Regions from separate parts of the Neorhizobium sp. PAMB6630 genome, predicted to be linked through region 1. Evidence: predicted binding sites of a transcription regulator. Region 1 holds the regulator's gene; each other region holds the start of a gene.
What was found. The regulator PhoB, encoded in region 1, activates phosphate uptake and scavenging genes when phosphate is short. The targets are predictions, from matches to a motif close to TGTCATNNANCTGTCAT.
Positions count from the first base shown of each region.

Region 2: the regulator PhoB is predicted to act here: its motif matches at 2,827-2,843, upstream of AC4CWF_RS04830 (glycerophosphodiester phosphodiesterase).
Region 3: the regulator PhoB is predicted to act here: its motif matches at 3,385-3,401, upstream of AC4CWF_RS17815 (DUF1045 domain-containing protein).
Region 4: the regulator PhoB is predicted to act here: its motif matches at 2,067-2,083, upstream of phnF (phosphonate metabolism transcriptional regulator PhnF).

Region 1 covers NZ_CM177836.1:3,430,800-3,437,804, reverse strand. The annotation lists gene pstB (phosphate ABC transporter ATP-binding protein PstB) at 1-713, shown strand, start outside; gene phoU (phosphate signaling complex protein PhoU) at 767-1,477, shown strand; gene phoB (phosphate regulon transcriptional regulator PhoB) at 1,504-2,187, shown strand; gene AC4CWF_RS16350 (GcrA family cell cycle regulator) at 2,345-2,896, opposite strand; gene AC4CWF_RS16345 (aspartate aminotransferase family protein) at 3,324-4,520, shown strand; gene argF (ornithine carbamoyltransferase) at 4,574-5,491, shown strand; gene AC4CWF_RS16335 (Hsp33 family molecular chaperone) at 5,674-6,666, shown strand; gene AC4CWF_RS16330 (tannase/feruloyl esterase family alpha/beta hydrolase) at 6,734-7,005, opposite strand, start outside.
Region 2 covers NZ_CM177836.1:1,027,281-1,034,285, reverse strand. The annotation lists gene AC4CWF_RS04845 (NAD(P)/FAD-dependent oxidoreductase) at 50-1,399, shown strand; gene AC4CWF_RS04840 (hypothetical protein) at 1,396-1,677, shown strand; gene AC4CWF_RS04835 (SDR family oxidoreductase) at 1,746-2,606, opposite strand; gene AC4CWF_RS04830 (glycerophosphodiester phosphodiesterase) at 2,909-3,769, shown strand; gene AC4CWF_RS04825 (hypothetical protein) at 3,833-4,165, opposite strand; gene AC4CWF_RS04820 (methyl-accepting chemotaxis protein) at 4,494-6,311, shown strand; gene AC4CWF_RS04815 (hypothetical protein) at 6,354-6,539, opposite strand; gene AC4CWF_RS04810 (LysR family transcriptional regulator) at 6,684-7,005, shown strand, end outside.
Region 3 covers NZ_CM177836.1:3,724,293-3,731,297, forward strand. The annotation lists gene AC4CWF_RS17800 (ABC transporter ATP-binding protein) at 1-1,616, shown strand, start outside; gene dapB (4-hydroxy-tetrahydrodipicolinate reductase) at 1,652-2,473, shown strand; gene AC4CWF_RS17810 (2,3-bisphosphoglycerate-dependent phosphoglycerate mutase) at 2,501-3,136, shown strand; gene AC4CWF_RS17815 (DUF1045 domain-containing protein) at 3,469-4,182, shown strand; gene AC4CWF_RS17820 (alpha-D-ribose 1-methylphosphonate 5-triphosphate diphosphatase) at 4,179-5,318, shown strand; gene phnN (phosphonate metabolism protein/1,5-bisphosphokinase (PRPP-forming) PhnN) at 5,318-5,917, shown strand; gene AC4CWF_RS17830 (hypothetical protein) at 5,997-6,281, shown strand; gene polA (DNA polymerase I) at 6,326-7,005, opposite strand, start outside.
Region 4 covers NZ_JBZAYV010000002.1:282,882-289,886, forward strand. The annotation lists gene AC4CWF_RS20080 (heavy metal translocating P-type ATPase) at 1-1,650, opposite strand, end outside; gene phnF (phosphonate metabolism transcriptional regulator PhnF) at 2,130-2,873, shown strand; gene phnG (phosphonate C-P lyase system protein PhnG) at 2,910-3,356, shown strand; gene phnH (phosphonate C-P lyase system protein PhnH) at 3,356-3,928, shown strand; gene AC4CWF_RS20100 (carbon-phosphorus lyase complex subunit PhnI) at 3,928-5,010, shown strand; gene AC4CWF_RS20105 (alpha-D-ribose 1-methylphosphonate 5-phosphate C-P-lyase PhnJ) at 5,007-5,921, shown strand; gene AC4CWF_RS20110 (ATP-binding cassette domain-containing protein) at 5,939-6,745, shown strand; gene AC4CWF_RS20115 (phosphonate C-P lyase system protein PhnL) at 6,753-7,005, shown strand, end outside.

The sequences.
Region 1 (7,005 bases):
AGAAGCGGGCCCTCTTCGACGTAAACCTCAATGTCCGCGAGAACACGGTGACGGCGCTGATCGGCCCTTCGGGCTGCGGCAAGTCCACCTTCCTGCGTTGCCTCAACCGCATGAACGATACGATCGAAAGCTGCCGTGTCACCGGGCGTATCACGCTCGATGCCGACGATATCTACGATCCGTCGATCGACGTGGTGGAACTGCGCGCCCGCGTCGGCATGGTGTTCCAGAAGCCGAACCCGTTCCCGAAGTCGATCTACGAAAACATCGCCTACGGTCCGCGCATTCACGGCCTTGCCCGCAACAAGGCGGACATGGACCAGATCGTCGAGGCAAGCCTGCAGCGTGCGGGCCTCTGGAACGAAGCAAAGGACCGCCTGCAGGAATCTGGCACCGGCCTTTCCGGTGGCCAGCAGCAGCGCCTCTGCATTGCCCGCGCCATTGCCGTTTCGCCTGAGGTCATCCTGATGGACGAGCCCTGCTCGGCGCTCGATCCGATTGCGACGGCCAAGGTGGAAGAGCTGATCCACGAACTTCGCAGCAATTACACCATCGTCATCGTCACCCACTCGATGCAGCAGGCGGCCCGCGTGTCGCAGCGCACCGCCATGTTCCATCTCGGCCAGCTGGTCGAGGAGAACGACACGGACAAGATGTTCACCAACCCGGATGATCAGCGTACGCAGGATTACATCATGGGCCGCTTCGGCTGATTGCCGTTACACCCATGCCCTTGCGCTGACACCCCTATCCGAGGACGCCAAATATGCCTTCGCACATCCTTTCGGCCTATGACGAAGACCTGAAATATCTGAACCGCCGGATTTCCGAAATGGGCGGCCTTGCCGAGCAGATGTGCGGCGATGCCGTGCGGGCGCTGGTCAATTCCGATGGCGCGCTTGCCCAGAAGGTCATCTCCGACGATGTGATCCTGGATCACGCTGAACGCGAGATCCAGGAAAAGGCGATCATCACCATCGCCAAGCGCCAGCCGATGGCGGCTGACCTGCGCGAAATCATCGGAACGCTGCGTATCGCTGCCGATCTGGAGCGCGTCGGCGACCTTGGCAAGAACACTGCCAAGCGCGTCATCGCAGTGCAGGGCACCGGCGTGCCGCGCAAGCTTGCTCGCGGCCTGGAACACCTGTCGGAGCTTGCGCTGGTTCAGCTGAAGGAAGTGCTGGACGTGTTTTCCAGCCGTTCCGTGCAGAAGGCCGAAGCCATTCGCCAGCGCGACGAGGAAATCGACGCGATGTACACCTCGCTGTTTCGCGAGCTGTTGACCTACATGATGGAAGATCCGCGCAACATCACGTCGTGCACGCATCTTCTGTTCTGCGCCAAGAACATCGAGCGCATCGGCGACCACGCCACCAACATCGCCGAAACCATCTATTACATCGCAACAGGTGCCCAGCCTGAAGGCGAGCGCCCCAAGGACGATACGTCCAACACGCTTGGTGCTGTGGCCGAGTAAGGCCATACTGACGGAGTGCCTGAACCATGCTGCCCAAAATTGCGGTTGTGGAGGACGAGGAAGCTCTCAGCGTCCTCCTGCGCTATAATCTCGAGGCCGAAGGCTACGAGGTCGAGACGATCCTGCGCGGAGACGAGGCGGAGATCCGCCTCCAGGAACGGTTGCCGGATCTGTTGATCCTCGACTGGATGCTGCCGGGCGTATCGGGCATCGAGCTTTGCCGGCGCTTACGCATGCGTCCGGAAACCGAACGGCTGCCGATCATCATGCTGACGGCACGCGGTGAGGAAAGCGAACGGGTGCGGGGCCTTGCCACCGGTGCCGACGATTACGTCGTCAAGCCGTTCTCGACGCCGGAACTGATGGCGCGGGTGAAGGCCATGCTGCGACGTGCTCGGCCCGAGGTTCTCTCCAGCGTGCTGCGCTGCGGTGATATAGAGCTGGACCGCGAGACGCACCGCGTTCACCGTAAAAGCCGCGAAGTGCGGCTTGGGCCGACGGAATTCCGCCTCCTGGAATTTCTGATGGCCTCGCCGGGCCGCGTCTATTCACGCTCGCAGCTGCTCGATGGCGTCTGGGGCCATGATATCTACGTGGATGAACGCACCGTCGACGTGCATGTCGGGCGCCTGCGCAAGGCACTCAACTTCTCCAACATGCAGGATGTGATCCGCACCGTGCGCGGCGCCGGATATTCGATGGAAGCCTGAAGCGCGTTCGTCACGTCTGATGAAACACGGTTTTGACGCCCGGCGGCTCTTGGCTCCGGGCGTTCTTTTGTCGGCTTTTTCAGGGTGTCTCCAGGCACAAAAAAACGGGCGCGAGGCCCGTTTTCAGAGTGCTGAGCGGCAAACGCTCGAAAAGATATCAGGCGCGGGCAGCAGCCGAGATGTTGGCAGCCTTACGACGCTCGTTGACCGGCTGGTAGGCGAGGCGAGCGTGATATTTGCAGTAGGGCGAGGTATCGGCAGAATCCGAACCGCAGAAGTGGAAGTCGTCCTTCAGGGGATCGCCCATCGGCCACTTGCAGGTGCGTTCCGTCAGGTCCGTCAGCGAAAGCTTACGCGACATCGGTACCACGACATTGCTCGGGGCGCGGAATTCCGTCGGCTGTACGGCCTCGACTTCCGGCGCTACCACGGCAACACCAACCGCATGGGGTGTGGTACGGGCAGGATTGGTTGTGGTGCGGGCCGCAAAGTTCGGGGCGCGCGGAGCAGAGGTGGTGCGCTTGGGCGCGGTGCGCGCCGTTGCCTGCGTGCCGCCGGCCTTGACGCGGCCTGGCAGGTTGAGACGGTGTACCTTGCCGATCACGGCGTTGCGGCTGACGCCGCCCAGCTGTGTTGCGATCTGGCTTGCGCTCAGGCCTTCGGCCCAAAGCCGCTTTAGTCTCTCGACGCGCTCGTCCGTCCAGTTCATGCCATCTCTCCGCCGTAGGGGCTGTGCGGACAGAATCGCTCACCTGCCGGCGGGAAGATTTCCTGCCGGACATACCATATATATGTGCTTGGTGACTAGTTCCGCCGCATGCAGTCTAGTAATTGATCTTTAACCTATCGACCCCGGGACTCGCTGACAAGAGTCGGCGGAATCGCGGCGAATCGATTTCAGGGTTTTCCCCAACTTGCTTTTAAGGCGAGTCTTTTTTGTCACAGCGCAAAAGCTTCGCGCAAGCCAGCCTCACGCAGCGGAAATCCCCTGAAATTCAAGCGATTTGTTGACAGTTGATCCTGAAATGCCGATAGTGCGCCAGCCGCCGCTTAAGGCGGCATTTTTAGTTTCTGGTTTGAATTCCGGCGGCCGTGCCGCCACAAGGGATTATCGTTGCCCAAGGAGTGATGTCGCCATGGCTGAAGCCGCACTTTTCGACACCTTTGCACGGGCTCCGCTGCGTTTCGTGCGCGGCGAGGGCGTCTGGCTCGTGACGGAAACGGGCGAGCGATATCTCGATTTCGGCGCAGGCGTTGCCGTGACCTCCTGCGGCCATTCCAATCCGCATCTGGTCGCGGCGCTGAAGGACCAGGCCGACAAGGTCTGGCACCTGTCCAACCTCTATGAAATTCCCGAGCAGGAACGGCTTGCCCGCCGCCTGACCGAGGCGACCTTTGCCGACAAGGTGTTCTTCACCAATTCCGGTGCGGAAGCGCTGGAATGCGCCATCAAGACGGCGCGTCGTTACCATTATTCCAAGGGCCACCCGGAAAAATTCCACATCATCACCTTCGAAGGCGCCTTCCATGGCCGCACGATCGCGACGATTGCTGCCGGCGGCCAGGAAAAATACATGGAAGGTTTTGGGCCCAAGGCGCCCGGTTTCGACCAGGTGCCGTTTGACGACATGGACGCGCTGAAGGCGGCCATCACCGAAAACACCGCAGCGCTGCTGATCGAGCCAATCCAGGGCGAGGGCGGCATCCGTGTGGTGTCGAAGGAATTCCTGCGTGAACTGCGCCAGATCTGCGACGACAACGGCATCCTTTTGATGTTTGACGAGGTGCAGTCCGGCGTTGGTCGTACCGGCAAATTTTTTGCCTATGAGGCAACCGGCATTACCCCCGATATCATGGCCGTGGCCAAGGGCATCGGCGGCGGTTTTCCCTTCGGCGCCTGCCTTGCCACTGCCGAGGCCGCCTCAGGCATGAAGCCCGGCGTTCACGGCACGACCTATGGCGGCAATCCGCTCGCCATGGCTGTCGGCAATGCCGTGCTCGACGTGGTGCTGGCCGATGGTTTCCTCGACAATGTGCGCGATGTGGCGCTGGTTTTCCGCCAGGGCCTTGCCTCGCTCAAGGACCGTTTCCCCGACGTGATCGAGGAAATCCGCGGCGAAGGCCTGATGCTGGGCGTCAAGGCGCGCGTGCCCGCTGGCGAACTGGCGCTGGCCATGCGCGAGGAACATCTGTTGGGCGTTCCCGCCGGCGATAACGTCATTCGTCTGCTGCCGCCGCTGGTGGTCACGGCGGAAGAGGCCCGTGAGGGCATTGCGCGCATCGAGCGTGCGGCCGAAAAGCTCAGCCGCGAACAGTTGAAGAAAACGGCCTGACGGGCTCTTTCGTAACGCAAGGGCCGCCGGACGGCGCCCCGATGGATTGGACCATGGCATCACCTAAGCATTTTCTCGATCTCTCGGCCGTTTCGTCCGGGGAGCTGCGCACCATTCTCGATGACGCCCGCACCCGCAAGCAGGCCACCAAGGCCGGCACGGCGGACAAGCCGCTGGCCGGCAAGATGCTGGCGATGATTTTTGAAAAACCCTCCACCCGCACGCGTGTCTCGTTTGATGTCGGCATGCGCCAGCTGGGCGGCGAAACGCTGTTTTTGTCGGGCACGGAAATGCAGCTCGGGCGTGCCGAAACCATTGGCGATACCGCCAAGGTTTTGTCGCGTTATGTCGATGCCATCATGATCCGCACCACTGACCACACGCGCCTGCTGGAGCTTGCAGAGCATGCGACGGTGCCCGTCATCAACGGTCTCACCGACGAAACGCATCCCTGTCAGATCATGGCCGACCTTCTGACCTTCGAGGAACATCGCGGGCCGGTGGCGGGCAAGACCTTCGCCTGGACAGGCGATGGCAACAACGTGCTGCATTCCTTCGTGGAAGGCGCTGCCCGTTTCGGCTATCAGATGAACATGGCTGTGCCGCTGGGTTCTGAACCCTCCGACAAATATCTCAACTGGGCGCGCAACAATGGCGGCGACGTCAAGCTGTTTCATGATGCAGAGCGCGCCGTCGATGGCGCCGACATGGTGGTGACCGATACCTGGATCTCGATGAACCAGGAACACAAGGCGCGCGGCCACAATGTCTTCCAGCCATACCAGGTCAACAGCCAGCTGATGCAGCGCGCCAATGCCGATGCACTGTTCATGCACTGCCTGCCGGCCCATCGCGGCGAAGAGGTGACTGACGAGGTGATCGACGGTCCGCAGTCCGTCGTGTTCGACGAGGCGGAAAACCGCCTGCATGCGCAGAAGTCGATCCTGGCCTGGTGTTTTGGCGCCGTCTGACGCTTTTGGGCGAGCGGCTTGATTTGACGGTCGGGCCACCCCATCTGTCGGCTTTCCAATCGCGCCCGCACCCCTGCCGGTTCGGGCGTTTCAAGATACATCGTCGGCCTCTTTGCCCGGTCAGCGGTTCCGCTCGGCCGCCTTATGTGCGAAATGGGTGCTCCGGCGCGAAGGAGTAAGTCATGGCAGAAGCTGTAGTGGACGTGAGCGAACTTAATCTGGCGGGCGATGACCGCGTTATCCCGTTCCAGGTCGAGGGACTGGATGTGCGCGGCCGCGCCGTACAGCTCGGGCCGCTTCTGAACACCATTCTCGGCCGTCACGATTATCCGGCACCGGTTGCCCGGCTGCTGGCGGAAGCCATCGTCCTCACGGCGCTGATCGGCACATCGTTGAAATTCGACGGCCGTTTTACCGTGCAGACGAAGGGGGATGGTCCCGTCGATCTGCTGGTTGCCGATTTTTCGAGCCCTGAAAGCCTGCGCGCCTATGCCCGTTTTGACGAGGAAGCGCTGGAGGCTGCGGTGAAGGCTGGGCGCATTTCGCCGCCAGAACTGCTGGGAGAGGGATTTCTCGCGTTCACCATCGACCAGGGCCAGGGCATGCATCCCTATCAGGGCATCGTGCCGCTGGACGGTTCGTCGCTCGAGGAGATCGCCGGGGTCTATTTCCGCCAGTCGGAACAGATCCCGACCAAGGTGCGCCTCGGCGTGGCCGAACTGATCGACCGTGATGAGGCGGGCAAACCCCGCCACAACTGGCGGGCCGGCGGCGTTCTGGCGCAGTTTCTGCCGCAGGCGCCCGAGCGCATGCGCCAGCAGGACCTGCACGGCGGCGATGGCGACGAGCGCGACATCGACCACCTTGCCTCCGACGATGCCTGGGCCGAAGCCAGCATGCTGGTGCAGACCGTGGACACCGACGAGTTGACCGATCCGCTGGTCGGTATCGAGCGGCTGCTGTTCCGTCTCTTCCACGAACGCGGCGTGCGCATCTTCGAACCGCAGGCGGTTCTCGATCGCTGCAGCTGTTCGCGCGACAAGATCAAGGGCGTGCTCTCCGGCTTTACCGCCGAGGAAATCACCGCAAGCGTCGAAGAGGGCGAGGTTTCCGTCACCTGCGAGTTCTGCTCGACCACCTATCGCTACGATCCATCAGAACTCACGCCGGCCTGATCGGACGGTGATGTGCCGTTCCCGTTCACGATGATGCCGTGAACGGGAGTGATCAAGGCGGCCTTGTTCAGGGGCTTGCGCATTCAAAGCTTTCCGCCTGGTTGAGGTCGCCGCTGCCATTGTATTTCGCGGCTTGCGGATAAGGGCATAGAGGCCGCTCCCGGACGATTTTCGACCCGTCCATCTGGCTTGCCAGGATCTGTTTCGGCGGCGTGCCGCGCTCCACCCAGTTCATCAGCGGTGTCAGCGCGTCGAAGGTATCCGTTCCGTAGCCCATCCGGCAATGGTTCATGCCAGGGACCATGAAAAGCCGATAGAAGTCTTCGGTCTTCTCCTCGC
Region 2 (7,005 bases), 1.5 Mb from region 1:
CGGGCGCCGCGTCCGGGCTTTGTCGCAACCGGACACGAGAGGAATGCCGATGAGCTTTCACCCCTATACCGCCACGCTGCAAAGCGATCAGCCGATGCCGGCCACCAGTGGAACGGACTTAAAAAGGCCGCAGCGAGTGGTGATCATCGGCGCCGGCTTTGGCGGGCTTGCCGTTGCCCGCGAGCTTGGCAATACCGTGCTCGACGTGACGGTCATCGACCGGCGCAACCACAATCTTTTCCAGCCGTTGCTCTATCAGGTGGCAACGGCAGCACTGTCGCCGGCCGATATTTCCGAGCCGATCCGCCGCACGCTTGGCCGCTATCACAATATCAAGGTGATGCTGGCCGAGGTGACAGGGATCGATACCGTGACCAAGACCGTGCAGTTCGCCACGGCGCCGTCCGTTCCCTACGACCGGCTGATCATCGCCACCGGTTCGGAATATAATTATTTCGGCCATGACGAATGGCGGGCGCTGGCACCGGGGCTCAAAACCATCCATGAGGCACGCCAGATCCGTCACCGGTTGCTGCTGGCCTTCGAGCGCGCCGAGGTTTCGCAGGACCATGAGGAAAAGAAGGCGCTGCTCACCAGCGTCATCATCGGCGGCGGGCCGACCGGCGTGGAAATGGCCGGCGCGATTGCCGAGCTTGGCCGCTTCATGATCACCCGGGATTTCCGCAGGCTGGCACCTGAACATTTCCGCGTGCTGCTGCTGGAGGCGGGGCCGCGTATTCTGGCCGCCTTCCCCGAGGAGTTGACCACCTATGCCACGCGCGAGTTGGACCAAATGGGCGTGGAGGTGATGACCGGCCGCATGGTCGAGGACATTTCAGACGGGGTTGTGATTGCCAATGGCGAGACGATCCGCACCGCAAACGTCATCTGGGGTGCAGGCGTCAAGGCATCGCCGGCGGCCGGCTGGCTCGGCATCGAGGGCAAGGCGGGCGGGCGTATTCCTGTCGATGGCGATCTGAGGGTCACCGGTTTCACTGACGTGTTTGCGCTCGGCGATACGGCGCTTGGTGTCGACGAGGCGGGAAAACCGCTGCCGGCGCTGGCACAAGTGGCCAAGCAGCAGGGCCAGTATCTGGGCAAGGCACTCCGCCACGAACTGCTCGATGCTACCCCATCAAAACCCTTCCATTTCAACAATCGCGGCAATACCGCCGTCATCGGGCGAAACGCCGCCATCTTCGATTTCGGCAAATGGCGCCTCAAGGGGCGGCTCGCATGGCTGCTCTGGGCGCTCGTCCATGTCTACCTGCTGGTCAATTTTGAAAAGCGGCTGCTGGTGACGATCCAGTGGATCTGGCGTTATCTCACCCGCCAGCGCGGTGCGCGCCTGATCGACGAAAATGTGACGCGATCCATCAACCCCGGGAGGGAGCCATGAACACCGCCAATCCGCAGCTGGAAGGCCTTTATCTGGCACTTGCCGCCATCAACCGCCTGCTGGTGGAAAAACAGCTGCTGACGCATGAGGAAATACGCGAAACGCTGCGCGAGGTGGAGGCTGGCGTGATGAAGGCAGAGGAGCCGGATGTTTCCAGCGCGCACCGCAAGGCCGTTGCCTTCCCGATCCGTCTTCTGATGCTGGCCGATGAGGCGGCAGAACGCGGAGAGGAAGCGAATTTCGACGTTCTCGCCCGACAAGTTGGCCGCAACAACTGACACGTTTTCGGGCTGACGAAAAAGGGCGACGGGTATCCCCCGCCGCCCTTTGCACATTTTGACATCGATCAGATGATCGGCTTGCCGCCGGTCACCGCAATCGTTGCACCGGAGACGTAGCTGGAGAGCGGATCGGCCAGCATCACATAGGCAGTTGCCAGTTCCGCCGGCTGTCCCGGGCGCTTCATCGGCACCTGCTGGCCAAAGGATTTAACCGATTCCTCCGGCAGCGTGGAGGGAATGAGCGGCGTCCAGATCGGGCCGGGCGCAACCGCATTGGCACGAATGTCCTTCTCCGCCAGCAATTGCGCCAATCCTGCGGTAAAGTTCTGGATCGCGCCCTTGGTGGTGGCATAGGCGAGCAGCGACGGGTTGGGGCTGTCGGAATTGATCGAGGCGGTGTTGATGATGGCACTGCCCGGCTTCATGTGCGCGACGGCAGCCTTGGTGAGGTAGAACATGGCGTGGATGTTCACCTTGAAGGTCAATTCCCACTCCTCGTCGCTGATCTCCCCGATTGTCGGAAACGAGGCCTGGTGGGCTGCGTTGTTGACGAGAATATCGATACCGCCAAGCTGTTCGACAGCCGTGTCAATCACCTTGCGGCAATGGGCGGCCGATTGAAGATCGCCCGGCACCAGCACGGCCTTGCGGCCAGCCTCTTCCACATGGCGTTTCGTTTCCGCCGCATCCTCTTCCTCGTTGAGATAGGAAATCAGCACGTCGGCACCTTCGCGGGCAAAGGCAATGGCGACGGCGCGGCCGATGCCGCTATCGCCACCGGTGATGACGGCCTTCTTGCCGGCAAGGCGGCCGGAGCCCTTATAGGAGCTTTCGCCGTGATCCGGCACCGGCTGCATCTCTTTCGTCAGACCCGGCATCTGGATTTTTGGCTGCGGAAAGGGCGGCGTGGGATATTGCTGTGACATGAGTCAACCTCGCTTTTAATCTGGGGTTCGCGGGTCCAACTCGCGCCAAGGGGTGGATGTTCCAACAGTGCCCAACCGGCGTCCGGTGTGCAGGCAAGGCAAATCACCCTCCCCGGCCGCATTCAAAATGGCCACATCTCGCGCCCTGCCTGTCATTGGCGTGGACAGGCGCGAGATCGGCATGGCACGTCTGCCATCGCGACAGCGGTCATAAAAATTCTGTCATCCATCCGTGTTAGGGGCCACAATCCTGCGCGCTTGCCGTTCGACAAAGGGCGCTTGTTACAGTTGAAGGTATCGCAATGCTTCTCCACTCCCCGCCCGGTCTCGAAATCATCCACGCCGGGCACCGCACAAGGCTCAAATGGCACCGGCTGCGCCTTGGCCTTTCGGCGCCGCTTTTTTCAGCCGAAACCATGGCACTGGGGTTTGAAGCGGGCGCTTCGATGGAGCTGGATCTTCGGATGCGCGGCGATGGCGGTTTCGTGGTGCTGCATGATGCGGACCTCGAAGGCGAAACCAGTGGCCATGGCCCGGTGCGAAAAGCCTCGGCACAGGATCTGCGGAAACTTACCATAACGGCCGGCGGCACGCCGCCGATCCTCAGCGAAGACCTGGCGCAAATGCTGACGACGGCACATCCGGACGCGCTTTTGCAGTTTGACATGAAGGACGATCTTAAAACGATCGGCAGTGCGGGACTTGCGCATCTGGTGGAGTTTTTTGGCGCCGCCGGGCGCTCGATCATCGTCAGCGCCGGCGATCTCGACCTTATCGTTGCCATCCGCAACCACCTGCCCAACCTTGCGCGCGGCATAGACCCCACAGACAAGCTGGTGGCGATCCTTGCGCAACAGGGACCGGCCGCGGCACGGCAGGACCTTCTGTCTGATATCAAGGGAGAAACCGCGCCGGACACGGTTTATCTGTCCTGGCCGCTGGTTCTGGAGGCCGCCGCGCGCGATCTCGATCTCATCGGCCTTTGCCATGAGAACGGCTGCAAGGTGGATGCCTGGACCTTTAACCTGAAAAACCCCGACATGGGGTTCAGCGATGCGGAATGGGCGCAGTTTTCCGCCCTGATGGCTCTGAAGCCCGATCAGGTGACAACGGACGAGGCTCCGGCAACCGAACGTGCCTGGAACGCCCGGAGCACCGGCTGAAAATATGAAAAAACCCGCCGGACGGGCGGGTTTTCGAGGCATGAGCCGGTTGCGCGCTGGCGATCAGATTTCCGGGCAGCCGCGTTCATTGGCAAACGTGATGCGGCTCGGGCCGCGGCGGGTAAACCCCTGCACGACAACGCGGCCGGGCGTTACGCGCACAACTTCCGGATCGCGCAGGCCCGCATCGCGGGCAGCAGAGCGGGCTTCGCGCTCGCTGCATCCGCGGCGCGGCGGCGGTCCACGACGGTCGCGATCGTTTTCGCGGATCACCGGACGGATGCCATCCGGCCCGACCCGCAATTCCATCTGTTGCGCCTGCGCCGACGTGCCGGCACAAACGCCCGCAGCCGCCATGGCAAGAGCAAGCCCCGCCGTCTGGATCACCTTCAGCATGATAGTCTCCTTGCTGCACGCCTGATGTCGGCGGCCCTGTTATTTAGCCAGCCCAAAACGCGGTGCCGGCTCATTTGTTCCAATACCTCCCTCAACTGTAACGACGAGACAAAGTGGAGAAAAACAACACAAACACGCGCAAATGCCGCCGCGATTATTATAGTCTGTCATGATTGTTATACGCAGGCTTAACCAATTTGCCCGAGTGTCCGTGACGGGCAGGATGGAAAAATTTCTTTGATCGAGCGATTTGCTGCCTTTTCCCGGCAGGAAGGAGGAGACAGGACGTCGCCTTGCTTCAGCCTTTGCGTTTTCACGTAGGTCAAAGATGTTACGACACCTGTCGATTCGGACAAAAATCCTATCCGTCATCCTGTTTCTCGGGCTGGTCTCACTGGCCGGTTTGTCTTACCTCAGCAGCCGTTTTGATGGCGTCAACGATCGTTATGCGGATTTCATCGCCAATAACGCCGCCGCCGCCGTTCTTGGCGCGCGCTCGTCTGCGGGCATGTGGACGGCCGTCAACGCCATTACCCGCGTTGCGCTGAACGAGACCGGCTCGCCGGCTTACGAGGAAGGCAAGGCCGCCTTCGTGCGCAACCTTGATGGCGCAAAGGCAAAAATGGTCGATATCGGCCGCATGGTGCCGGCGCTGAAGCCGCCGTCGGATGAACTGATGGGACTGATGGACCAGTTCGGTGCTGTCTACGAAAAGATCGTGGTCGCCAAGCAGGCCGGACGCAATGACGAGGCGGTGGCCCTGGTGCGTTCGCTCGATCAACTGGCGCCAGCCTTCTCCACCAAATCCGGCGCCAACAACACCGCGCTGAACGAAATGGTGGCCAATGGTGGCAAGACCATTTCCAGTGATACGTCCTCGATCATCTTCACCAGCATGGTGGCGCTTGGGCTTGCCGTGATCGCCACGATCGGCCTTGCCTATTATGTCGCAAGCGCCGGCATCACCCGCCCGATGGAGGCGCTTCGCCAGCGCATGGCAACGCTTGCCGGCGGCGAAACGGAGGCTGCTGTTTCCGGCACCGATCGCCGTGACGAGATCGGCGCCATGGCCCAGACGGTGGAAGTGTTCCGCAGCAATGCCAAGGAGCAGGCGCGCCTTTCGGCCGCAACCGAGGCAACCCGCCGCCAGGCGGATGCCGAGCGCGCCTCACACGAGGCAATCCGTACGGAAGAAGCCGGAACGCTGGCGGATGTGGTGCAGGCACTGGCCACCGGTCTGAAGGCCCTGGCCGACGGCGACCTGTCACACCGCATCGAGCGCCCGTTCACGGCCAAGCTCGACACCCTGCGCACCGACTTTAATCATTCGGTGGAAAAGCTGAACCAGGCCATGCAGCTGGTCGGCACCAATGCCCATGCCATCACGGCCGGGGCCAACGAGATCCGCACCTCGAGCGACGATCTTTCGCGCCGCACCGAGCAGCAGGCGGCTTCCGTCGAGCAGACGGCAGCGGCCCTGGAAGAGATCACCACCACCGTGCGCGATGGCGCAAAACGTGCCGAAGAAGCCCGCAAGCTGGTGGTGGCAACCGGCGAGGATGCCCGCAATTCCGGCACCGTGGTGCGCTCGGCGGTTGACGCCATGCACGCCATCGAAAAATCCTCCGGCGAGATTTCCAACATTATCGGGGTGATCGATGAAATCGCCTTCCAGACGAACCTCCTGGCGCTGAATGCCGGCGTGGAAGCGGCACGTGCCGGTGAAGCGGGCAAGGGTTTTGCCGTCGTTGCCCAGGAAGTGCGCGAGCTTGCCCAGCGCTCCGCGCAGGCTGCGAAAGAAATCAAGGGCTTGATCAACACGTCCAGCAGCCAGGTGGCCAATGGCGTGACGCTGGTTGGCAATACCGGCAAGGCGCTGGAAGGCATTGTCAGCCAGGTGCAGCACATCACCGGCCATGTGCAGGCGATTGCCGATGCCTACCGCGAACAGTCGCTCGGCCTGCAGGAGATCAACACCGCCGTCAATACGATGGACCAGGGCACCCAGCAGAACGCCGCCATGGTGGAAGAGGCAACGGCGACGGCCCACCAGCTTTCCGGCGAAGCCGAAACCCTGACCCGCCTGCTCGGCCAGTTCCGCCTTGCCGAAGCCCAGCGCTCCAACCAATACGGCCGCGCGGCCTAACGGCTGCGGGCATCGTCTTCAAATCGGTGAAAAGGCTCCGGGTCATTCCGGGGCCTTTTTCATGGACCGCTTGCGACATCCGGAAAGCCAGCTCAACAGCGGCAGGATGAACAGAAGCCCCTGCCATTCCGGCTGATCCAGCGGATCAGACAGCGGATGCCTGACGCCGCGGCTGCCCGGCCTCGCCCGCTTCAATTCAAGCCATAGAACCACCCCTGCGAGCAGCATTTCCGTTCTCCCCTTGCACAATATGTGGCGCTGAGGAGACCGATAAGACACCGAGGCAGACCGCCCGGTGTAGACCCATGTTTGCAACGGGTCTTTCATCCATGCACGATGGACCCGCCATCAAGGCGCGGATAAACTGACCTGATGCAGCACACCGACTGGGACGACCTCAAACTCTTTTTCCATGTGGCCCGCGAGGGTGGCCTGTCGGGTGCTGCCGAACGCACTGGCTTCAGCGCACCCACGATCGGCCGGCGCCTGCAGGCGCTGGAGCGCCAGATGGGGCGCACGCTGTTTATTCGCAGCCAGCAGGGTTATCGTCTGGCCCCCGATGGAGAGATCCTGCTCGGCCAAGTGCGCGCCATGCAGGAGGCCGCCGAAAACATCACGCAATGGCACCAGCGCGCCTTCACCCTGCCGAACGTCTCGATTGGCAGCGACGGCTGGTTATCCGGTTTCATCGCAG
Region 3 (7,005 bases), 290 kb from region 1:
GGATCATGGAATCCGTGGTCAACGAGGCCTTTGCCAACAAGCGTGCCGATCTCGTCTGGCTCATCTGCGGCGCCATTTTCCTTGCCTTCGTGCTGCGCGGCCTTGCGACCTACGGGCAGGCGGTGACGCTGTCGAAGATCGGCAACAACATCGTCGCCGAATATCAGAAGCGCCTTTTCACGCATCTGATGAAACTGTCTGTGGGCTTCTACAGCGAATCACGCTCGGCGCATCTGGCCGCCCAGATCAGCCAGAACGTCAACGGCATCCGCGACGTCCTGAACCTGACGGTCACCTCGACCGCCCGCGACCTGCTGACGCTGGTGGCGCTGATCGGCGTCATGGTCAGCAAGGATCCGCTTCTGTCGCTGATCGTGTTCGGCGTGGCACCGCCGCTGCTTTATGCTTTGCGGTATGTGTCGAAGCGCCTGCGCAGCGCCACCCGCGAATCGGTGGAACTGAACAGCCATGTGGTCGGCGCCATGCAGGAAACCATCCAGGGTATTTCCATCGTCAAGGCGTTTACGATGGAAGAACAGCTGAGCACCAAGGTCAACGGCATCATCGGTTCTGCCGAAAACCGGGCAAACCGCATCGCAAGGCTTTCCGAGCGCACGTCGCCGCTCACCGAAACCTTTGCCGGCCTCTCCATTTCCAGCGTTCTGGCCTATGCGGCCTTCCGTTCGATCTATGACGGCGTGCCGCCGGGCGCCTTCTTCGCCTTCGTGGCTGCCCTGCTGATGGCCTATGATCCGGCCCGGCGTCTTGCCAAGCTGCAGGTGCAGATGGAACGCGCTGTCGTCAATGCCCGGATGATCTACGACATTCTCGACCTGCAACCGCAGCAGCGCGAGCGGCCGGACGCCAAGGATCTCGTCGTCACCGAAGCAAAGATCGAGCTGCGGGGCGTCAGCTTCCGTTATGGCAATGGCGAAAAGATCCTGAAGAACGTCGATATCGTCGCCGAAGGCGGCAAGACCACGGCACTTGTCGGCCCATCGGGCGCCGGCAAATCGACGATCATTTCGCTCATTCCGCGTTTCTACGATCCGGCCGAAGGTGCCATCCTCATCGACGGGCAGGACATTTCGCATGTGACGAAGTCGTCGCTGCGCCATCACCTCGCCTATGTCTCGCAGCAGCCTTATCTGTTTGAGGGCACCATCCGCGACAACATCCGCTATGGCCGCCCGGAAGCGACGGATACGGATGTGGAACAGGCCGCTCGCCTTGCCTATGCGCATGACTTCATCATGGCGCAGCCGGAAGGTTATGATACGCCCGTCGGCGAAAACGGCGTGACGCTGTCCGGCGGCCAGCGCCAGCGGCTGTCCATTGCCCGCGCGCTGGTGCGCAACGCGCCGATCCTGTTGCTCGACGAGGCAACGTCTGCGCTCGACAACGAATCGGAAGCCGCCGTTCAGAAGGCGCTCGATACTGCCATGAACGGCCGCACCGTCGTCGTCGTCGCCCATCGCCTCTCCACCGTCGTCAAGGCTGACAAGATCGTCGTGATGGCGGAGGGACGGGTGGTCGAAGAGGGGGATCATGAAAGCCTTGCGCGACGTCCGGACGGGCTTTACGCTCGCCTCAACAATCTCCACACGCCCATCTGACGGGTACACAGACGATAACGGAGCCGAATTTCCGCATGAGCGAGCATGACATGAAACTGGTGGTCGTGGGCGCTGCCGGGCGTATGGGCCAGACCATCATCCGCGTCATCCAGGAAACGCCGGGCGTGAAACTGCATGCCGCCATTGGACGCGAGGGCTCGCCTTTTATCGGCAAGGATGCAGGGGAGATCGCCGGCACCGGATATCTCGGCGTTCCCGTAACGTCTGATCCGCTGGAAGCGCTGCTTCATGCAGAAGGCGTGATTGATTTCACGACGCCGACGTTAAGTGTGGAACTCGCAGGCCTTGCAGCGCAGGCCCGTATCGTCCACGTCATCGGCACGACTGGCTGCTCCGAAGCCGACGAGGAAAAATTTGCCGCCGCCGCCCGTCATGCGCGCGTCGTCAAATCCGGCAATATGAGCCTTGGCGTTAATCTACTAGGGGTTCTGGTTGAACAGGCGGCAAAGGCCCTGCCGGCCGCCGGCTGGGATATCGAAGTGCTTGAAATGCACCACAAGCATAAGGTGGATGCGCCCTCCGGCACAGCTCTTCTTCTGGGGCAAGCGGCGGCTAGGGGGCGCGATATCGATCTGAAGACACAGTCGGTCCGGGTTCGTGATGGCCATACCGGCGCACGCGAAGCCGGCACGATCGGTTTTGCGACGCTGCGCGGCGGTTCGGTGATCGGCGAACATTCGGTCATTCTTGCCGGCGAAGGTGAGCTGGTAACGCTCTCCCATTCGGCGCTCGACCGTTCGATCTTTGCCCGCGGCGCCGTGGCCGCAGCGGTCTGGGCGCGGACTGAAAAGCCAGGTTTCTATTCCATGCTCGACGTGCTCGGGCTCTCACACTGATCTCTCACCCGTTTTTCGGAGGAATACATGAGCGGAACTCTCGTCCTTGTTCGCCACGGTCAGAGCGACTGGAACCTCAAGAACCTGTTCACCGGCTGGAAAGACCCAGAGCTGACCGAGCTTGGCGTGGAAGAAGCCACGACCGGTGGCAAGGCGCTCGCCGATACCGGCATCAAGTTCGATATCGCCTTCACCTCGGTTCTGAAGCGTGCGCAGGAAACCTGCCGCATCGTTCTCGACAAGGTCGGCCAGCCGGATCTCGAAACCATTCGCGACCAGGCGCTCAACGAGCGCGATTACGGTGACCTCTCCGGTCTCAACAAGGATGATGCCCGCGCCAAATGGGGTGAGGAACAGGTGCATATCTGGCGCCGTTCCTACGATATCCCTCCGCCGGGCGGCGAAAGCCTGCGCGATACGGGCGCCCGCGTCTGGCCTTATTATCTGACCGAAATCCTGCCGCGCGTTCTCCGTGGCGAAACGGTTCTGGTGGCAGCCCACGGCAATTCGCTGCGCTCGCTGGTGATGGTGCTCGACCGCCTTTCCAAGGAGGAGATCCTGAAGCTCAACCTCGCGACCGGTGTTCCCATGGTCTACAAGCTGAACGCGGATTCAACCGTCGCATCCAAGGTGGTGCTGGGCGATATGTCCGGCGCCCACTAAGCGCCCGAATTCTTTGAGGCTGATCGAAGCGCTGCCGGCATCCGGTGGCGCTTTTTTTTCGAATGATGCGTGCGTTCTTAACGGCTGTACCAGTAGGCGCTCAGCAGTCCGCTTGCGGTAAACACCGAGAGGAAGGTGGCGATCAGAATGCTCGTTTCCATTGTCCTATCTCCTGTTCTGCCCGGTTAACGCGCGAAAACCGCAATAGGTTGCGAAAGGGCTTAAACTGGCCGCGGCTGTTTGACGATTGACATGCTTGCGTCACAGCTTTCCGCTAGCAGCAGGCACTTGATCCGCTAGACTTGCCCGAGCAACAGAAGTGATTCCCCTCCGTGCGTTACGCCGTCTATTTTGCCCCGCCCCAAGATGATCCGCTGACCCGTGCTGCCGTCGCCTGGCTGGGCCGCGATGCCTTTGCCGGCCCCCTGATGACGCCCCCCGCCGATGCCGGCATGGCGCTCTCCGAGTGGGAGGTGCTGACGGCAGATCCGCGCCGTTACGGGTTTCATGCGACGCTGAAAGCGCCCTTTACGCTTGCAGACGGGTTGTCGCTGCCGGCGCTGGAGGCGAGCTTTGACCGGTTCTGCCTGATAACGGCCCCGGTTGTCATACCCCGGCTAACGCTTGCGCAGCTCGGACCCTTCTTCGCTCTGGTGCCAGATGGCGATTCGCAAGGCGTGGATGGGCTGTGCGCCTCCGTGGTCGAAGCCTTTGAGCCGTTTCGCGCAGCACTCTCGCCGGACGATGTTGCCCGTCGCAAGCCGGAGCGCCTCACGGAGCGCCAGCGCGCCTATCTCGACACGTGGGGATATCCTTACGTCTTTGACGAATTCCGCTTTCACATGACGCTGACCGGGCCCGTCGCGGCCGACGATCAGCCGCGCATGCGCGACCGTCTGACGGAACGCTTTTCAGCCTTTATCAACCGCCCCCTGCCTGTTGCCCATCTCGGCCTTTCCGTCGAGTTGCAGCGTGGTGCGCCTTTCATGATCGCGCAGCACGCCGCCTTGCGCGGTGCCGCAGAAACCGGAGAGACCATCGCATGAGCCACGAACTGATCCTGACCAATGCCCGCGTGGTGCTTGAAGACCGGATGTTTGACGGCACCGTTCAGGTCAAGAACGGGGTGATTGCCGATATCAGCGAAGGTCGCACGTCAACGGGCGAGGATTTCGACGGCGATTACCTGATCCCCGGCCTCGTTGAACTGCACACCGACCATCTGGAAACGCATTATTCGCCGCGCCCCGGCGTGCGCTGGGATACGACATCCGCCATCCAGTCACACGACGCGCAGATCGCCACATCAGGCATCACCACCGTGTTCGATTGCCTGCGGCTGGGCTCCGACGAGGACAGCGGTTTTGAGCGCGGCGATATGCGCGCGCTCGCCGATGCCATCGAGGCTGCGGAAAATGCCGGGCGTTTGCGCGCCGAGCACCTGATCCACCTGCGCTGCGAGGTGCCCTGCGCCGACGTGCTGGAGCAGTTTTCCGACTTCGAAGGTGACCCGCGCGTGCGCCTTGCCTCGCTGATGGACCATGCGCCGGGCCAGCGGCAGTTCCAGTCGCTCGAGCAATATATCTTCTTCTACAAAAAGAAGCGCGGCATGAGTGACGAGGCCTTCGAAGCCTTCATCGAAAAGCGCATGGCAGCGTCCGCGCAATATTCCGCAGCCCACCGCGATGCGCTGGCAGAACGGTGCGCCGCCCTTGGCATCACCGTTGCAAGCCATGACGATGCAACGCTTGCACATGTGGCAGAAGCTGAAGGACACGGCGTGCGGCTTGCGGAATTTCCGACCAGCAGAGAGGCGGCAAAAGCCTCGCATGCGGCCGGCATGAGTGTGCTGATGGGAGCGCCGAACGTGGTGCGCGGCCAGTCGCATTCCGGCAATATCGCCGCGCGCGATCTGGCAGAACTTGGCGTGCTCGACGTTCTCTCCTCCGATTACGTGCCGTTCAGCCTGTTGCATGCCCCCTTTATCCTCGCCGATACGATCGAGACGCTGGACCTGCCGCAGGCCATCGCCATGGTCAGCGCCACCCCGGCAAGAACGGTCAACCTTACTGATCGCGGTCGCATTGCGCCCGGCCTGCGGGCAGACCTTGTGCGGGTGCATCGCAGCCATGGCGTGCCGATCACCCGCGCCGTCTGGCGCAGCGGTCGGCGGGTTGCCTGATGGAACAGCGATCAGACGACGAAGCGGCGCGCGGTCGCGGCACGATGGCCGTGGTCGTCGGCCCAAGCGGTGCCGGCAAGGATACGCTGATCGGCTTTGCCGCCTCGCATTTCCACGCCGAGCCGCGCATCCGGTTCGTGCGTCGCTGCATCACCCGCGATGCGGCAGCCGGCGGCGAAGACCATGAGGGCATGACTCCCGAGGCTTTCGAGGCCCTGGAGCAGGCCGGTGGCTTTGCCGTGTCCTGGAGCGCGCACGGCCTGAACTACGGCATTCCGCACCGCACGAAGGATGAAATTGCGGCGGGCCTGCTGCTGGTGGCCAATGGCTCGCGCTCGGCACTGCCGCTGTTCAAGGCGGCCTATAACAATCTCCTGGTGATCAACATCACCGCGCGCGCGGAAATCCTTGCAGAACGGTTGATGGCGCGCGGGCGTGAAACCCGCGACGACATCCTGGCGCGCCTGCAGCGGGCACAGCTTTCGGTGACCGGCGACTACCGTGTCGCCACCATCGACAACAGCGATAGTGTCGACAAAGCCGGCGCGGAACTGGTGAAAATTCTCTACGAAAACCTGATAGCCCCTCGAATCGACTAGTGGCAGCGTCTCCGAACTCGCGTTAAGGTGTGCAAGATCAATTGATGCGCCCACTGGTGTATACGCGAAAGGGAACGACATGACCTATCTGAGAGCTGTCGACGGCCCCTCCCACGACCCTGTTGCGGCGCTGGAAGCACGCATGGTGGTGCTTGAGATCGTGACCATGTCGGCGCTTGCGATGGCGCTCGATACGTCCGATCGGACGCAGGCAACCGGCATTGCCGGACTGATTCTGGAAACGGTGGACCAACGGTGTGGCGAACTGCGCCTGTCGCAGGAGTGCCGCAGCGCGGCAGCAAGTTATGCCCAGACCCTGCTTGGTACGGCGCTGATGTCGCTTTATCCGTCCCACGCGCATTAAGCAGGAACGGTTGTGAAGCCATCAAACGATGGCTTCACGCCAACTCAGTGCGCCTCGTCCCAGTTCAGCGCCGCGCGGGCATCCACCTTCAGCGGCACGCGCATGTCGAGCGCCGGAAGCGCTGCGTGCTCCATGGTGCGCACGATGAGCGGCATGGCATGATCGATCGCGTCATCTTCCACCTCGAAGATGAGTTCGTCATGCACCTGCAGCAGCATGCGCACTTTCTCGCCAAGGCCGGCCTTCTGCAGCACGGGCTCGACCTGGATCATCGCCCGGCGGATCACATCGGCGGCCGATCCCTGGATCGGCGCGTTGATGGCCGCACGCTCGTTGAAGGCACGCACCGACGGGTTGGAGGACTTGATCTCGGGATAATGCGCCCGGCGGCCAAAGATGGTTTCGACATAACCATGCTCGCGGGCAAAGGCCTTTGTCTCGTCCATGTAATCGCGGATGCCGGGGAAACGCTCGAAATACTTCTTGATGTATTCGCCCGCTTCCGATCGCTCGATGGAAAGCTGGTTGGCAAGACCGAAGGCGGAAATGCCATAGATAATGCCGAAATTGATCGCCTTTGCCCGGCGACGCACTTCCGACGGCATGCCCTCCACCGGCACGCCGAACATTTCAGATGCCGTCATGGCGTGGATGTCGATACCATCGGCAAAGGCCTGGCGAAGCTGCGGGATATCGGCGACGTGGGCGAGCACGCGCAGTTCGA
Region 4 (7,005 bases), on a different replicon from region 1:
CGCGAGTTCATCCACCAGCAGAACCACACCGGCCGCTTCAGAGGACGAAGCGGTTCCGTGTGCGCCCATCGCAACGCCAACATCGGCGGCGGCAAGCGCCGGAGCATCGTTGACGCCGTCCCCCACCATCATGACCGGGCCGTTGACGATCTCGTTGCGCACTGCGGCAACCTTGGCGTCCGGCGACAGATCGCCCAGAACGAGGTCGAAGCCAAGTTGCTTGCCCACTTTCGAGGCGATGTCACTGCGGTCCCCGGATGCCAGCACCAGCCGCCGGACCCCGGCCCGTCGCAATTCATCCAACATCGGCTTCGCGTCGGCACGGACCTGATCCTGCAGCACGATGATGCCTGCCACCTTGCCATCGATGCCAACCGCCACGGTCATCGCAGCAGGATCCATATCCTGCTGCAGATCATCCGCCCGAATATTGCCGCTCTTACCCGCAACGAAACCATTCCCGCCAACAAGGATCTGGCGACCATCCACAAGTCCCTCGATACCAGTTCCGGGTGTTTCCACCACCGCAACCGGGACGGACAGAATCAGCCCACCTGCCTGTGCGGCCTTGATCAGGGCCGTTGCAACGACATGGCCCGATGCCTGATCGAGACTGGCTGCGGCTTTGAGGACATCCGCCTCTGCAAAGCCAGCGCGCGTCCTGATCTCGGTGATGACCGCCTGCCCGTGCGTGACTGTTCCGGTCTTATCGAGGATCACGGTCCGCACCCGCGACAGCGCCTCCAGCACACCACCACCCTTGACCAGAACCCCCATACGGGCCGTGCGCGACATTCCCGAGATGAGCGCAACCGGAACGGCGAGGATAAGCGGACAGGGTGTCGCGACAACAAGCACGGAGAGTACGCGGATCGTGTCCTGCGTGAGAAACCAGGTGATTGCAGCGATCGCGACCGTCAGCGCCAGAAAACCGATCGCGTAGCGGTCTGCCATGCGCACCATTGGCGCCTTGCCGGATTGAGCTGCCTCGACCAGTCGCACGATGCCCGCATACGTGCTCTCGGCAGCCGGGCGGATTGCAACAAGCTCGAACGCAGCGCCGGCAGAGGCTGAACCGCTCAGCGCTTCGCTGCCTTTCAGAATGGTCTGCGGAAGAGATTCGCCCGTGAGAGCCGACAGATCGAGTACGGCAACATCGCTTGCCACGCGACCATCGACCGGCAGGACATCACCCTGGCGAATGAGAAGCCGGTCTCCCGGTTTGATATCAGCGATCGGCACCTGTTCCAGCGCGTCACCAGTAAACCGCATGGCGGTTTGCGCGACGCGGCCCATCAGCGCCGTCATCTCCCTCTTTGCCCGACCCTGCGCAAAATCCTCGAGAAGCTGCCCGCCCGCATACATCATTGCCACGACATTCGCCGCCAGGGGTTCACCAAACGCCAAGGCTGCGGACATCGAAAGCGCAGCCACGATATCAAGCCCGATATCACCCTTTCGCAGAGAGATGACGATCTGGGCGAACAATCCCAGCAGGACAGGTGCGGTCGCTGCGGACCAGACCCAGCCAGCCTCCACTGGCTGGGCAAACCAGTACAGCAAGCCACCGACCAACAACCCCATTGCGGCAATTCCGATCAATATCCGGGACTGCTGGCGATGGAGGATTTCTCCGATAGGAAGCGTCATTGCTTTTCCTTGTGCCCCAAGGGCGGCGTGACTTCATCTAGGCCTGCAATTGCACCTTACCGCTCCTTTCCTCCGATCCATTTGATCTTGATCCTGACGTCGTCTTCGCGGCTGAAGTTTTCGTAGCGGCCGCCGCAACAGTCATATCAAGGCGACCAACCAGCTATTTGAACTCGCCTGCGAACCGGGGTAGGGCCGCAGAACATGGCTCTCATCAAACACATAGCCATGGCCCTTGTCCGAAACCCGAACGACAAGCACAGCCTCAAGGTCAGGCGCAAAAAGGCCAACCCGAATGACGAATACCTCCAAAAGCTCATAGCCCAGACGGAAAATTAACCTGAAGCGATTCCCTTCGCCCCAGACAACCAATTGGAAGCGACTTAGGCTGGATCAGAACGCTCTCAACCCGATAGCGTCATCGCCACGTCATACGCATGCGCTACACACGATTCATTCGAATGAATCGGACGACGTGCATGCAAAGAGACAGTTGGCAGATCATTCGAGACCGCTTGGCCGGCGACATCGCCTCGGGCAAGCTTGCTCCTGGCGCGCGCCTGCCGACAGAACCGGAGCTCTGCGTGGCATTTGGTGTTGGCCGGCATTCGGTGCGGCGGGCTGTTGCCTCTCTCGCGGTGGAGGGCAAGCTCCGTGTCGAGCAGGGACGTGGGACCTTCGTTGAAGCGGCGCCGCTCATCATCTATAACATCAGCCGGCGCACCCGCTTTCGCCAGAACCTTCTGGAACAGGGTATTGCGCCCGCAGGCGAACATCTTTCGGCCGAGATCATACCGGCACCGGCAAGGGTGGCTCAGGCGCTTGGTCTTGCCGAGGATACGCTCGTTCACCGCATCATGCGCCGCGGCTTTGCGGACGGAGTGCCGATCAGTCTGGGAATGGCCTTTCACGAAGCGGCACTTTTCGCCGACCTCGGCGCCCGACGCGCTGCGGGCACCTCAGTAACTGAAATCTATCGCGATCACGGGATTACCGACTATTTCCGCAAGCGCACGACCATCTTCACAAGGCGGCCGGAACCCGATGAGGCAAGACTGCTCAGCCAGCATGTCGATCATCCCGTTATTGTGCTGACTAAGACGGACGTAACCGCCGACGGCCGAGCGATCGGTTACTCGGAAGCAGTCTGGGCCGGAGACCGCGTGCAGTTCAGTTTTGATACCCTCGACGACCCAGACCCCTCCCCGTCCTCCCGCGACTAGGTTCGGTCCGCGAAAGGAATAATGATGATTGATGAAATGACCGGCGTCGCCAACACCGGAATGCCTTGCCATGCCCATCTTCTCGACACTCTGGCGCGTGCCGATGACGGCGCGCTGAAGACCTTCGCCGAGGACGTGCTTCCCCTGCTTGGCGAGATCGAAGTGGTTCAAAGCCGCACCGGGCTTGTCATGCTCCCCATGCGCGACACCGTTGCCGGCACCGATTTTCATCTCGGTGAGGTGCTTGTCGCGGAAGCCCATATCCGGGTCAAAGGCGGGGAGACCGAAGGCTATGGCATGGTCATCGGCCGCGATCTTGAGCGCGCCATGGCTATGGCCGTGATCGACGCCGCAGCGATGGCGGGAGCGGACAAAGAGCGTCTCGCGCACTTCGTCGAGGCGCAAGCTACGCGCATTTTGACGGCCGACGAACAGCGTCTGCGTGCAGTTGAAGCGACACGCGTCGAGATGGAGACGTTCTGATGACGATCCAAAGTCCCAAAACGCACCCTGATCTTTTCGTGCCAGTTCGAAATCTGTCCGAGGCACGCGCAAACGCCACCTATGAAGCCCTGATGTGGGCGCTCGCGCGGCCTGGCGAGATCCGGTCGTTGCCGGGTAGCGATCCTTACGCGCTTGCAGAAACCCTTGTCGATCGGGAATGCCGGGTCTTCGCCTGTGATGACAGTCTCTCCGAAAGGATTGCCGCAACCGGCGCCTATCTCACGCCCGCGGCTGAGGCAGATCACGCCTTCCTCGCGCTCGATACGCCAGACGGTCTCGCTGCACTGCGCGACGTGCCGACCGGTTCGCATCTCTATCCGGATAAAGGGGCAACCGTTTTCGCTCCAGCCGATATCGGAAGCGGTCGGGGTCTCCGGCTGTCAGGCCCCGGCATCGAAGGCGCCGTGGAGATCTGGATCGGCGGCATCCCGGACGAAGTCTGGACGATCCGGAGTGCCCGCTGCGAATATCCGATTGGCTTCGAACTCTTCTTGATCGACGGCGACAGAGTGCTCGGCCTGCCGCGATCCGCAACGATTGAGGTGCTGTGATGGCCTATGTGGCGACCCGTGGCGGTGAGCGCGCCATAGAACAGTCCGAGAGGCTTTATCGTGCCGGTCTCGGCGACATCGATGCACAGCGTGTGGCGGCCATCCGCCAGGCGCTGCCCTGGCTGATCGACCGGGTGATGGGCGAAGCCTCGCTCTATGAGCCGGATCTGGCAGCGCTTGCGCTGGCACAGTCCGGCGGCGATCTGTACGAGACGGTTCTTTTGCTGCGCGCCTGGCGCACCACCCAGCCGCGGCTTGCGATCGCAGAGCCGGTCACGCAGGAGAGCCTGTTTACCGTGCGGCGGATCTCTGCCGCCTTCAAGGACATTCCGGGTGGTCAGATCCTAGGTCCGACGCTTGATTATTCCCACCGCCTGCTGGCAACCAGCGTGTTGGAGGGGCAGCCGTTTGTTCCAACTCCGGTGGAACCCGCCGCCAGTCCCGCGCCGGCCCATCAGCCGTCTCTTGCGGCCTGGCAGAAGGCCGTCGGATTGGTTGCCGATGTTTCCGCCACGCCCGTAGCCCCGGAAGACATTCCGGACCTGACCCGGCAACCGCTGCTTTTCCCCGCAAAGCGGGCGCATACGCTGCAGAGCCTGGCAAGGGCCGATACCGGCGGGGTGTTGGCGCTCGGTTATTCGGCCATGCGCGGTTACGGCAATGCCCATCCGACCGTCAATGAACTGCGCCTCGCCGAGGCAGAGCTAAGGGTACGCCACCCGCGCGGCACGGTGTTCTCTGCCGGGCGCGTGAAAGTTTCCCAAGCTGAGGTCACCAACAAGGGGAAGTCGGGCAAGCTCGAACTCGGCTTCTGCGCGACGCTCGGTTGGAACGAGGTCAAGGTTATTGCCGGCGCAACGCTGGATCTTAACGCGCCGGCCGCGCCAAAAAACTCGCCGGTCAACGAGGAGTTCTTCCTCTACCACACAGAGCCGGTAGAGGCCTCGGGCTTCTGCATCCACTTCAAGCTGCCACATTACGTCACCTTCCAGTCCTCGCTGGATGCGCTGCGCGACGCCAAGGCCGGGACGGCTGCGCCTGCCACATCCTCAACCATCCAGCGCCAGGAGGAGCCGGCATGAGTCTTTCAAACCTCACCAGGCCATGGGAAGCCTTCAGCTACGGCTTCCTCGACGCGTCCGCCAAACGCGAAATGCGTCGCAAGATGCTGAAGGCGATTGCGGTTCCCGGCTGCCAAATGCCCTATGCCAGCCGCGAAGTACCCATCGCCCGAGGCTGGGGAACCGGCGGATTGCAGGTAACGCTGACACTGATCAAGCCGTCGTCGTCGATCAAGGTCATTGATCAGGGCGCCGATGACGGCGTCAATGCCGCCTCGATCCGCCGTTTCATCGCCCGCGTCTCTGGCGCCTCCGAGACGATGGATACGCTGGAAGCCTCCATTCTACAGAGCCGTCACCGTATTCCCGAGGAAAAACTGCGGGACGACCAGATCCTGGTGCTGCAGGTTCCAAACCCGGAACCGTTGCGCCCGGTGGAGCCCAACATGTCGACGGCACGCGAAATGCATGCAGATGCCGATTACAGCCGGCTGTGGCTGACCCTCTACGAGCAGATCGTGCGCTCCGGCCGCATCATGCAGGGCGCCGCCTATCCGGCGCTGGTCAATGGTCGGCATGTGATGACACCATCACCGATCCCCCGCTGGGACGTACCAAAGCTCCACATGGCGCGGCACCTCACCTTCCTCTCCGCCGGTCGTGAGAAGCGGCTGTTTGCCGTGCCACCGTTTACCCGCGTGGAACCGCTGGTCTTCTCCGACGTGCCTTACAAGGTGGAGGACCACGCAAGCCTCACCTGCGACCGCTCCGGTGTGAAAGGCTACTTCATGAACGAGATCCCGAAGGACGACGGGACGTCGGCGCACGAACTGTCGGACAGCCAGTTCGGCGTCAAGGCGATCCGCCGCGCCGAGGGCGAGACGGTTGCGACAGGCGACACCTGGTACACGAATGGAAAGCTCACCCCATGACGCTTCAGGACACGCACATGACCGCTGCTTCCCTGCAGCAATTGCCGCCGCAGCTGATGACCACGCCGCCGCTGCTCTCGATGACCGATATCGGCAAACGCTACGGCGACGTCGTCGCCCTTCAGGATGTGTCGGCCAAGGTCTATCCGGGCGAGGTGCTGGGTATCGTGGGCGAGAGCGGCTCGGGAAAATCCACGCTGCTGCGGATGATGAACCTGGAGGATACGCCCGACAGCGGAGACTACAGGCTCGACCTTCCGGGCCTGAGCGGCAATCTCTTTCACCTCGACCGCTTCGAGCGCCGCATGCTCTGCGCCCGCCGGATCGGTATCGTCTATCAGAACCCGCATCTCGGCCTGCTGATGAACTATACCAGTTCCGGCAATGTGGCGGAACGGCTGCTGATTGCCGGCGAGCGCAGTTTCGAGGCCCTGCGCGGACGGGCGCGCGAGGCCCTCGACGCTTCCGAATTCCCTCTTTCCCGCATGGATGCGCGGCCGATGGAGCTTTCGGGCGGCATGCAGCAGCGCGTGCAGCTTGCCAAGGCCATCGCGCTCGAGCCCGCGCTTCTGTTGCTGGATGAGCCGACGACCGGTCTCGACGTCAGCGTCCAGGCGCTGGTGCTCGATACCCTGAAACGGCTGCAGCGCGACCGGGCGATCACCATGGTGATCGTCAGCCACGACCTTGGCGTCATACGAACGATGGCGGACCGGGTTATGGTCATGCGACGCGGCCGTGTTGTGGAGGAAGGGCTGGTCGACCAAGTCTTCCAGGACCCGCAGCACGAATATACCCAGCAACTTGTCCACGCGAAACTGTGAGGTGGTGATGCAGCCCGTTCTCGAAGTCGAAGGTCTCGCCAAGACCTTTCACATGCATCATCTGGACCAGCGCCTGCACGCCTTTGCCGGCATCGGTTTCACGCTTCACGCCGGCGAGTTCCTGCTCCTCAAGGGGGCGAATGGTGTGGGCAAATCGACGCTGCTGCGCACGCTCTATCGCAGCTATCTGCCGCGCTCCGGCCATGTCTGGTACCACACGGCGGAAGGGCGGATCGATCTCGCCTGCGCAGCCGATGTCG